DNA from 2 places in the Micromonospora sp. USAFONa4 genome. Region 2 is predicted to be linked to the other one. Evidence: riboswitches for the same ligand, from Rfam matches in the RefSeq annotation. Region 2 holds a riboswitch; the other holds the start of a gene.

The links. Region 2 has a riboswitch for glycine ahead of gcvP (aminomethyl-transferring glycine dehydrogenase). Riboswitches for the same ligand answer to the same signal wherever they lie in the genome.
Region 1: another riboswitch for glycine. It lies ahead of gcvT (glycine cleavage system aminomethyltransferase GcvT); the one in region 2 lies ahead of gcvP (aminomethyl-transferring glycine dehydrogenase).

Annotation. Positions count from the first base shown of each region.
Region 1 covers NZ_CM170072.1:6,767,277-6,772,161, reverse strand. Annotated here, with positions in the region: gene gcvH (glycine cleavage system protein GcvH) at 1-314, opposite strand, end outside; gene gcvT (glycine cleavage system aminomethyltransferase GcvT) at 349-1,476, opposite strand; glycine riboswitch at 1,529-1,609, opposite strand; glycine riboswitch at 1,615-1,707, opposite strand; gene AC0OO9_RS29210 (collagenase) at 1,967-4,513, shown strand; gene AC0OO9_RS29205 (FAD/NAD(P)-dependent oxidoreductase) at 4,614-4,885, opposite strand, start outside.
Region 2 covers NZ_CM170072.1:6,967,681-6,972,565, forward strand. Annotated here, with positions in the region: gene gcvP (aminomethyl-transferring glycine dehydrogenase) at 1-2,590, opposite strand, end outside; glycine riboswitch at 2,664-2,762, opposite strand; gene AC0OO9_RS30120 (NAD-dependent protein deacetylase) at 2,869-3,729, opposite strand; gene AC0OO9_RS30125 (SDR family oxidoreductase) at 3,805-4,464, shown strand; gene AC0OO9_RS30130 (hypothetical protein) at 4,493-4,885, opposite strand, start outside.

The sequences.
Region 1 (4,885 bases), 200 kb from region 2:
AGGCGTACCCGCACCAGCCAGCCCGCCCCGTACGGGTCGGTGCCGATCAGGTCCGGGTCGGCGACGACCGCCTCGTTGGTGGCGACGATCTCGCCGCTCACCGGCATGTACAGCTCGGCCACCGACTTGGTGGACTCCACCTCGCCGCAGACGTCGCCCGCGCTCAAGTGGGTGCCGGGCTCGGGCAGTCCGGCGTAGATGATGTCGCCGAGGGCGGCGGCGGCGAACGCGGTGATGCCCACGGCCGCCGGTTCGGCCGTGTCGTCGATCCATTCGTGGTTGCGGCTGTAGCGCAGACGCGCGGGTACGTCCATGGTCGTCACTCCTGGGAAGATGGGTCGGTGCGCGTCAGCGCGGACGGCGGTAGAACGGCAGCGGGGTGGTCCGCACCGGCTCGGTGGTTCCTCGGACGACGACGCCCAGCCGGGACCGGGCCTCGATCGCGTCGGCGTGGACGTGAGCCATCGCAACGGGCCGGTCGAGCGCCGGTGACAGCGCGCCGCTGGTGACCACGCCGACGGGTCGTGCCGGTACGCCGTCTGTCAGCGCGACCACCGGATGGCCGGTCCTCGGTACGCGTCGCCCGGTTCCGGTCAGTCCCACGAGGACGGTGGTGGCCCCGGCGTCCCGGCGCTCGGCCAACGCGGCCCGGCCGACGAAGTCGCCCGGCTTGGCGAAGGACACCACCCGTCCCAGGCCCGCCTCGAAGGGGGTGACGCCCTGGTGCAGCTCGCAGCCGTACAGCGGCATCCCGGCCTCGATGCGCAGCGTGTCCCGGCAGGCCAGCCCGGCCGGCGTCAGCCCGTGCCCGGCGCCGGCGGCGAGCAGCGCGCGCCAGACGTCTTCGGCGTCCGAGGCCCGGAGGAAGAACTCGAAGCCGTCCTCGCCGGTGTATCCGGTGCGGGCGACGATCGCCGGCCGTCCGCCGAGGTCCACGGCGGTGGCGGTGTAGTAGCGGAGTCGGGTCGGCTCCGCGCCGACCACGGCCCGCACCGTGTCGGCCGCACGCGGGCCCTGCACGGCGATGATGGCCCGCTCGGCGGTGTGGTCGGCGACGGTCGCCGCGTGTCCGGCGCAGCGTAGGTGCAACGCGGCCAGCGCGGTGCGGGTGTTGACGGCGTTGGTCACCAGCAGGTACCGGTCGGCGGCGAGCCGGTAGGCGACCAGGTCGTCGAGCACGCCGCCGATCTCGTCGCAGAGCATGGTGTAGCGGGCACCGCCGACCGGCACCGCCGACAGGTGCCCGACCAGCGCGTGGTCCAGCGCCGCGGCGGCGTGCGGCCCGGACACCTCGAGCTGCCCCATGTGGCTGAGGTCGAAGAGGCCCGCGCGTTCGCGTACCGCGCGGTGCTCGGCGGTCTCGCTGCCGTAGCGCAGCGGCATCGACCAGCCGGCGAAGCCGGTGAACCGGGCGCCGAGTTCGGCGTGCACGGCGTGCAGGGGTGGGTGGAGCAGGGTCGTCGGACTCTGATGCACGGAGGCCTCCCTCGTCCCGACGCGGTCGCGTCGTACGGTCGGTTGCCTCCCGCTCTGTCATCGACCTGAGAGCTTCACCGCCGGTCGGCGGTTTGCACCGTGGGTGAGACGACTGATCGTCTGCTTTCCAGAGTTCGCCTCACCCGAGCGGTAACGGGGCCTGAGAGTTTCTTGGGAGTTTGCTCCTTCGGCGCCCCGACGTGCGGTCGGGATCTCTCCCGCGCGGGTTCGAACGGCGTCTATGTAGTTGTGGGTTGCCCGCAGACCGTAGGCGACCGGTCGAGCGGCTGTCAACGGCGACGCACCGTAGCCAGATCGTCACTCCTATCGACCATCGACGATTTCTTTACACGATGTGTGATGTGTGCCATTGTACTGGCCACCCGCAGCGCGGACCCCGCCGGATCGACGGGAATCGACGCCGCAGCCACTCCGCACCGCCACCACCCGCCGGCGACCAGGCCGGACCACGTACGCCAGGAGGCGACCCGTGAGAACCACGAGAACACGAAACCGACGCGGCTGGCCCGCCGTCCCGCTCGCACTGGTGCTGGCGCTCGGGCTGACCCCGGCGACCTCCTCCGGCGCCGCGCACGCGGCACCACCGCCCAGGCCGACCGGCGCCGCCCCGAGCGACGCCGGCCTCGGCTCCGGCGCCGGTGACGCCCACGTCCGGCGGGCGCCGCTGCCGCTGAGCGAGCGGGCCCCGCTTCCCTCGTCCCGTGCGGAGCTGCGCCGCGACTACGACCGGCCCGACGACTCGGGGCGGCGCAACGCCCCGTCGGCGCGCGGGGCGGCCGCCGCTCCCTGCGCGGTCGGCGACTTCACGAGCCGGACCGGCAGCGCCCTGGTGCAGCAGATCAGGGCGTCCACCACCGACTGCGTGAACACCCTGTTCAGCCTCTCCGGAAGCGACGCCTCCCAGGCCTTCCGCGAGACGCAGATGACAAGCGTGGCGTACGGGCTGCGGGACAACGCCGCCTCCTACGACGGCACCAACGCCACGGGTACCGCCCAGCTCGTGCTGTACCTGCGGGCCGGGTACTACGTGCAGTGGAACCACCCCGCCACCGTGGGCTCGTACGGCCCCACGCTGCGCACCGCCATCCGCGCCGGCCTGGACACGTTCTTCGCCAACAGCCGCTCCGGCGACGTCAACGACGTCAACGGCGAGGTGCTGGCCGAGGCGGTCACCCTGATCGACAGCGCCGAGGAGAACGCCCGCTACCTGTACGTGGTGAAGCGGCTGCTGACCGGCTACGACAGCTCGTACGACTCGTCGTGGTGGATGCTGAACGCGGTCAACAACGTCTACACCGTGCTGTTCCGGGGCCACCAGGTGCCCGAGTTCGTCAGCGCCGTCACCGCCGACCCGAGCGTGGTGGACACGCTGCACGCCTTCGCCACCGGCAAACGAGCCCTGCTCGGCACCGACCGGGGCTACCTGGTCTCCAACGCCGGCCGCGAACTGGGCCGTTTCCTCCAGCACACCGCGTTGCGGTCGAAGGTACGACCGCTGGCCCGGGGCCTGCTCGACCTGAGCGCGATGACCGGCTCCACCGCCACCCTCTGGGTCGGCGTCGCGGAGATGACCGACTACTACGACAAGGCGAACTGCGCCTACTACGACACCTGCGACCTCCAGGCGCGGCTGGCCGCGGCGATCCTGCCGGTCACCTTCGCCTGCGGCAGCACCATCCGCATCCGCGCCCAGCAGATGACCTCCGCCCAACTCGACTGGGCCTGTGCGAGCATGCGCAACCAGGACGCCTACTTCCACTCCGTCGCGGCCGACAAGGGCCCGGTCGCGAACGACCGCAACACGACAATCGAGGTCGTGGTCTACGACTCCAGCGCCGACTACCAGACGTACGGCGGGCCGATGTTCGGCATCGACACGAACAACGGCGGCATGTACCTCGAAGGCGACCCGGCGTCCGCCGGGAACCAGCCGCGCTTCATCGCCTACGAGGCGGAGTGGCTGCGCCCCACCTTCGAGATCTGGAACCTCAACCACGAGTACACCCACTACCTCGACGGCCGCTTCAACCTGTACGGCGACTTCACCGACAACATCGCCACCCCCACCATCTGGTGGATCGAGGGCTTCGCCGAGTACGTGTCGTACTCGTACCGGGAGCTGACCTACGGCGCCGCGATCACCGAGGCCGGAAAGAAGACCTACTCCCTGCGTACGCTCTTCGACACCACGTACAGCCACGACACCAACCGCGTCTACCGGTGGGGCTACCTGGCGGTGCGGTACATGCTCCAGTCGCACCGGAGTGACGTCGCCACGCTGCTCGGGCACTACCGCACGGGCAACTGGAACGCCGCCCGCACGCTGTTGACCGGCACCATCGGCAGCCGCTACGACGCCGACTGGTACGCCTGGCTGGACGCCTGCTCGGCCGGCAACTGCGGCGGCGCCACCAACCCGCCCGCGAACCAGGCCCCGGTCGCGGCGTTCACGTCCACCACCACCGGGCTGAGCGCCACCTTCACCGACCAGTCCACCGACGGCGACGGCAGCATCGCCGCCCGGTCCTGGGCCTTCGGCGACGGCACCACCTCGACGGCGACCAACCCCACGAAGACCTACCGCGCCGCCGGCACGTACACGGTCACGCTCACCGTCACCGACGACAAGGGCGCCACCGCCAGGACCTCCCGGAACGTCACCGTCACCGGCGACCCCGCCGCGCTGCCCGAGTGCACCGGCGGCGACGTGCGGACGCTGGGCCGCAACTGTCAGCGTGGCAACCTCCAGGCCACCGCGGGGAACCTGCACTACCTCTACCTCCAGGTCCCGGCCGGCACCGCCAGCCTGACGATCACCTCGTCCGGTGGCACCGGCGACGCGGACCTCTACTACAGCCCCCGCAGTTGGGCCACCACGAGCATGTACACCCAGCGGTCGGTCACCAGCGGCAACGGTGAGACGATCACGATCAACAACCCGGCTCCCGGCTACCACTACGTGAGCCTGCACGCCAAGCAGGCGTTCAGCGGGGTCACCGTGCGGTCGCAGTACTGAGGACCCGCGCCACACCCGCAGGTCGCGCGAGCGGCCGGGCTCGGCCCGGCTCCGAGGAGGCGTCGCCGGTCACCACGTGACCGGCGACGCCGCGTGGCTCTCACTCCTCGGCGGCGAGTTCGCCGAGCGTGACCGGCTGCGCCAACGGACGGGACGCGTAGCCGGCCAGGTCGGCCGCACCGGGTGTCCGGCCCGCCTCGCGCGCCACCAGGCAGGCGGTCGCGTAGCCGCAGACCCGGCCCTGGCACCAGCCCATGCCGGCCCTGGTCAACAGTTTCGCGCCCCGGCCGTCGGTGGCGGACAGCTCCCGCACCGCCCGCCGGACCGCTCCGGCGGGCACCTCCTCGCACCGGCAGACGAGCGTGTCGTCGG
Region 2 (4,885 bases):
CGATCATCGCGTCGCAGAACCGGTCCAGCTCGGCCAGGTCCTCACTCTCGGTGGGCTCCACCATCAGCGTCCCCGCCACCGGGAACGACATCGTCGGCGCGTGGAACCCGTAGTCGATCAGCCGCTTCGCCACGTCGTCCACGCTCACCCCGGTCGCCTTCGTCAACGGCCGCAGGTCCAGGATGCACTCGTGCGCCACCAGGCCCTTGTTGCCCGCGTACAGCACCGGGAAGTGCCCGCGCAGCCGCGCCGCTACGTAGTTCGCCGCCAGCACCGCCACGCCGGTGGCCCGCACCAGCCCCGCCGCGCCCATCATCCGCAGGTACGCCCACGGGATCGGCAGGATCCCCGCCGACCCGTACCGCGCCGCCGAGATCGCCGGCCGGCCGTCGACGTGCACGCCCAGCGGATCACCCGGCAGGAACGGCGCCAGGTGCGCCCGCACCGCCACCGGACCCACCCCGGGACCCCCGCCGCCGTGCGGGATGCAGAACGTCTTGTGCAGGTTCAGGTGCGACACGTCCGCCCCGAACTTCCCCGGCTTGGCGAACCCGACCAGCGCGTTGAGGTTCGCCCCGTCGACGTACACCTGACCACCGGCGTCGTGGACCTTCGCGCACAGCGACGCGATGCCCGTCTCGTACACCCCGTGCGTCGACGGATACGTCACCATGATCGCCGCGAGGGCGTCCCGATGCTTGTCGATCTTCGCGTCGAGGTCCACCAGGTCGATGTTGCCGCCGTCGTCGCAGCCCACCACGACGACCCGCATGCCCGCCATCACCGCGCTGGCGGCGTTGGTGCCGTGCGCCGACGACGGGATCAGACACACGTCCCGGTGCGCCTCGCCCCGGTCCCGGTGGTAGGCCCGGATCGCCAGCAGACCCGCCAGCTCACCCTGCGAGCCGGCGTTGGGCTGCACGCTGACCGCGTCGTAGCCGGTCACCTCCGCCAGCCACCCCTCCAACTGGGAGATCATCTCCCGGTAGCCGGTGGTCTGCGCGTCCGGCGCCAACGGGTGCACGTGCGCGAACTCCGGCCAGCTCACCGGCTCCATCTCGGTGGTGGCGTTGAGCTTCATCGTGCACGACCCGAGCGGGATCATCCCCCGGTCCAGGGCGTAGTCGAAGTCCGACAGCCGCCGCAGGTAGCGCAGCATCGCCGTCTCCGAGTGGTGACTGCGGAACACCGGGTGGGTGAGGAAGTCCGACGTACGGGCCAGCGCCGCCGGCAACGCGCCGGTGACCGGCGCGTCCGCCACCGCCACCGGCCGCCCGGCCACGGTGGCTCCGAACGCGTCGCACACCTTCCGCAGGTGCGCGGGGGTGGTCGTCTCGTCGCAGGACACCCCCACGTGCCCGGCGTCGACCAGCCGCAGGTTCACCCCCCGGGCCGCGGCGTCGGCGACCACCGCCTCGGCGCCGCCGGGCACCCGCACCAGGACGGTGTCGAAGAACGTCTCGTGCACCACCTCGACGCCGTCGACACCCCGCAGCGACGCCGCCAACCGCACCGCCATGTCATGGGTACGGCGGGCGATGCCCCGCAGCCCGTCCGGGCCGTGGTAGACGGCGTACATGCCGGCCATCACCGCCAGCAGCACCTGCGCGGTGCAGATGTTGCTGGTCGCCTTCTCCCGCCGGATGTGCTGCTCCCGGGTCTGCAACGCCAGCCGGTACGCCGGGTTGCCGTCCGCGTCACGCGACACCCCCACCAGCCGGCCCGGCAGCATCCGCTCCAGCCCCGCCCGCACCGCCAGGTAGCCGGCGTGCGGCCCGCCGAAGCCCATCGGCACGCCGAAACGCTGGGTGGTGCCGGCCGCGATGTCGGCGCCGATCTCCCCCGGCGCGCGCAGCAGCGTCAGCGCCAGCAGGTCCGCCGCCACGGTCACCAACGCCCCGACCGCGTGCGCCGCCTCGACCAGAGCCGCCTGGTCACGCACCGCCCCCGACGCCCCCGGGTACTGCAGGTGCAGCCCGAAGAACTCCGCCGGCAACTCGTCGCGCCCGGTGTCGACGATCCGCACGTCGATGCCGAGAGGCTCGGCCCGGCTGGTGATCACCGCGATGGTCTGCGGCAGGGTGTCGGCGTCGACCACGTACACCGGGCTCTTGCTCTTCGACGCGCGGCGCGCGAGCGTCATCGCCTCCGCCGCGGCGGTGCCCTCGTCGAGCATCGACGCGTTCGCGGTGGCCAGCCCCGTCAGGTCCGTGACCATGGTCTGGAAGTTCAGCAGCGCCTCCAGCCGCCCCTGGCTGATCTCCGGCTGGTACGGCGTGTACGCCGTGTACCAGGCCGGGTCCTCCAGCACGTTGCGGCGGATCACCGCCGGGGTGTGCGTGCCGTGGTAGCCCAGACCGATCATGGACACGGCCACCGTGTTGCGGGCCGCCAAGGCCCGCAACTCCGCGAGGGCGTCGTGCTCGCTGGCCGGCTCCGGCAGGTCCAGGGTGCCGTGCCAGCGGATCACCTCGGGAATCGCCGCGTCCATCAGCTCTTCGACCGAGCCGTAGCCGACGGCCTCCAACATCCGGCGCTCGTCGTCCGGATCAGGGCCGATGTGGCGGGCGGCGAACTGCTCTGCGGTCATGGGCGGCGCTCCCGGGGGCGAGGTCGACAGGTCGGCCTCCCCCTCTGTCGCGCCCGCGAGGCGCTCCACAGTGCCTGCCCACGAGGTCCTTTTGCCTGAGAGGTTCCGGGGAGGATTTGCCCCTTCGGCGCCGCCCGGGATGCTGCTGGGCGGTCTCTCCCACGTGGGTGCTGCCGGCATGGTCAACGCTACCAGCGCCGCACCGCCCACCGGAGGTCGTACCCCCGCCGGCGACGACCGTCGATGAGCGGCCCGGCCCCGCACCCCCGGGCGGGCCGCTACCGGCCGACGCCCGCCAGCCCCGCGGCGGCGTCGCCGGCCGTCCGGTCCGCCAGCGCCGGCAGCAGCCGCCCCAGCGGCGCGTCGACGGTCAACGCCGCATACCCGTCGCCCCGGGTCGGGCCCTGGTTGACGATCACCACCGGAACGCCCAGCTTCGCCGCGCGCACCACGAACCGGCGACCCGACATCACCGTCAACGACGAACCCAGCACCAGCAGCAGCCGCGCCCGCGCCACCAGCTCGAAACAACGCGACACCCGGGCCGCCGGCACCGTCTCCCCGAAGAACACCACGTCCGGCTTCAGCATGCCGCCCCGGCAGAACGTGCAGTCGACCGTACGGAACCGGGCCACCTCGTCCTCGGCGAGATCCACGTCACCGTCCGGGTTGACCGCCGCGGCCCGCGCGTCGAAGCCCGGGTTCGCCTCCCGCAGCCGCCGGTCCAACTCCTCCCGCGACGTCCGGTTACCGCAGCCCAGGCACACCACCTCGTCGAGGCGGCCGTGCAACTCCACCACCCGCGGACTGCCCGCGGCGGTGTGCAGCCCGTCCACGTTCTGCGTGATGATCCCCTCGACCAGCCCACCGGCCTGCAGCCGCGCCACCGCCCGGTGCCCCTCGTTCGGGGCCGCCCGCGCGATCACCCGCCACCCCAGGTGGCTGCGCGCCCAGTAGCGCCGCCGCGCCTGCGCGTCGCGCGTGAACGCCTGATACGTCATCGGGGTGTGCCGCCGCGCCGCCCCGCTGGGCCCCCGGTAGTCCGGGATGCCCGACTCGGTGGACAGGCCCGCCCCGCTCAACACCACCACACCACCGCCGGCCACCAGGCCGGCCAGCGCGTCGACCGTCTCCGTCACCCGTCCATGCTGCCTCAGGCAACCACCCTGCGGCGACCGGCCACGTCGTGGCGGGACGGCGGCTAGGTTGGCGGTATGCGCGTCGTCATCGCCGGAGGACACGGCAAGATCGCCCAGCTGACCCACCGCGAACTCGCCGGACGCGGCGACACCGCCGTCGGGCTGATCCGCAACCCCGACCACGCCGCCGCCCTACGTGCCGCCGGCGCCCAGCCCGTCGTGGCCGACCTCGAACACGTCGGCGTCGACGAACTCGCCGCCCACCTCGCCGGCGCCGACGCCGTCCTCTTCGCCGCCGGCGCCGGCCCCGGCAGCGGCGCCGCCCGCAAGGACACCGTCGACCGGGCCGGCGCCGTCCTGCTCGCCGACGCCGCGCAACGCGCCGACGTCCGCCGCTACCTGCTGCTGTCCTCGATGGGAGTGGAAGGCGAACCACCCGCCGGCACCGACGAGGTGTTCGCGGCATACCTGCGCGCCAAGAAGGCCGCCGAGGACGACCTGACCGGCCGCGACCTCGACTGGACGATCCTGCGACCCGGCCGGCTCACCGACGACGCGCCCACCGGGCGGATCACCCTCACCCGACACGCCCCCGCGGGCGCCGTGACCCGCACCGACGTCGCCCGCGTCCTCGTCGCCCTGCTCCACCACCCGCACAGCGCCGGCGCGATCCTGGAACTCGTCGGCGGCAACACCCCCATCGCCGACGCCGTCGCCGCCGCCGACCAGCACTGACCCGCCTCCCGGCGGGCAGCCGACGCCGCTACTCGCCGAGCACGGCACGCAGCTGCGCGCCGAGCGCCCCGGCCGCCTGCGCGTCGGAGCGCAACTGCTCCGACTGCTCCGACAGGTACGCCTGCCACCGGCCCAGGTGCTGCTGCGCCGTCGCCACCGCCGCCACCAACGCCGCCTGCCGGCCCTCCAGCTCCCGCACCTGCCGCCGCAACTCCTCGCCCCCCGACGGCCCGGCGACACCTCCGGCCAGCACGTGCGCCTCGGCGATGATCTCGTCGGCCTGCCGCCGCGCCTCCGCGATGATCTCCGCGCCCTCCGCGCTGGCCTCACCGATCGTCCGGTTCGCCTCGTCCTGCGCCCGCACCGCCAACTCGATCACCATCGGATCCGGGCCCTGCGCGCCGGTGCTGGGCAACGCGCC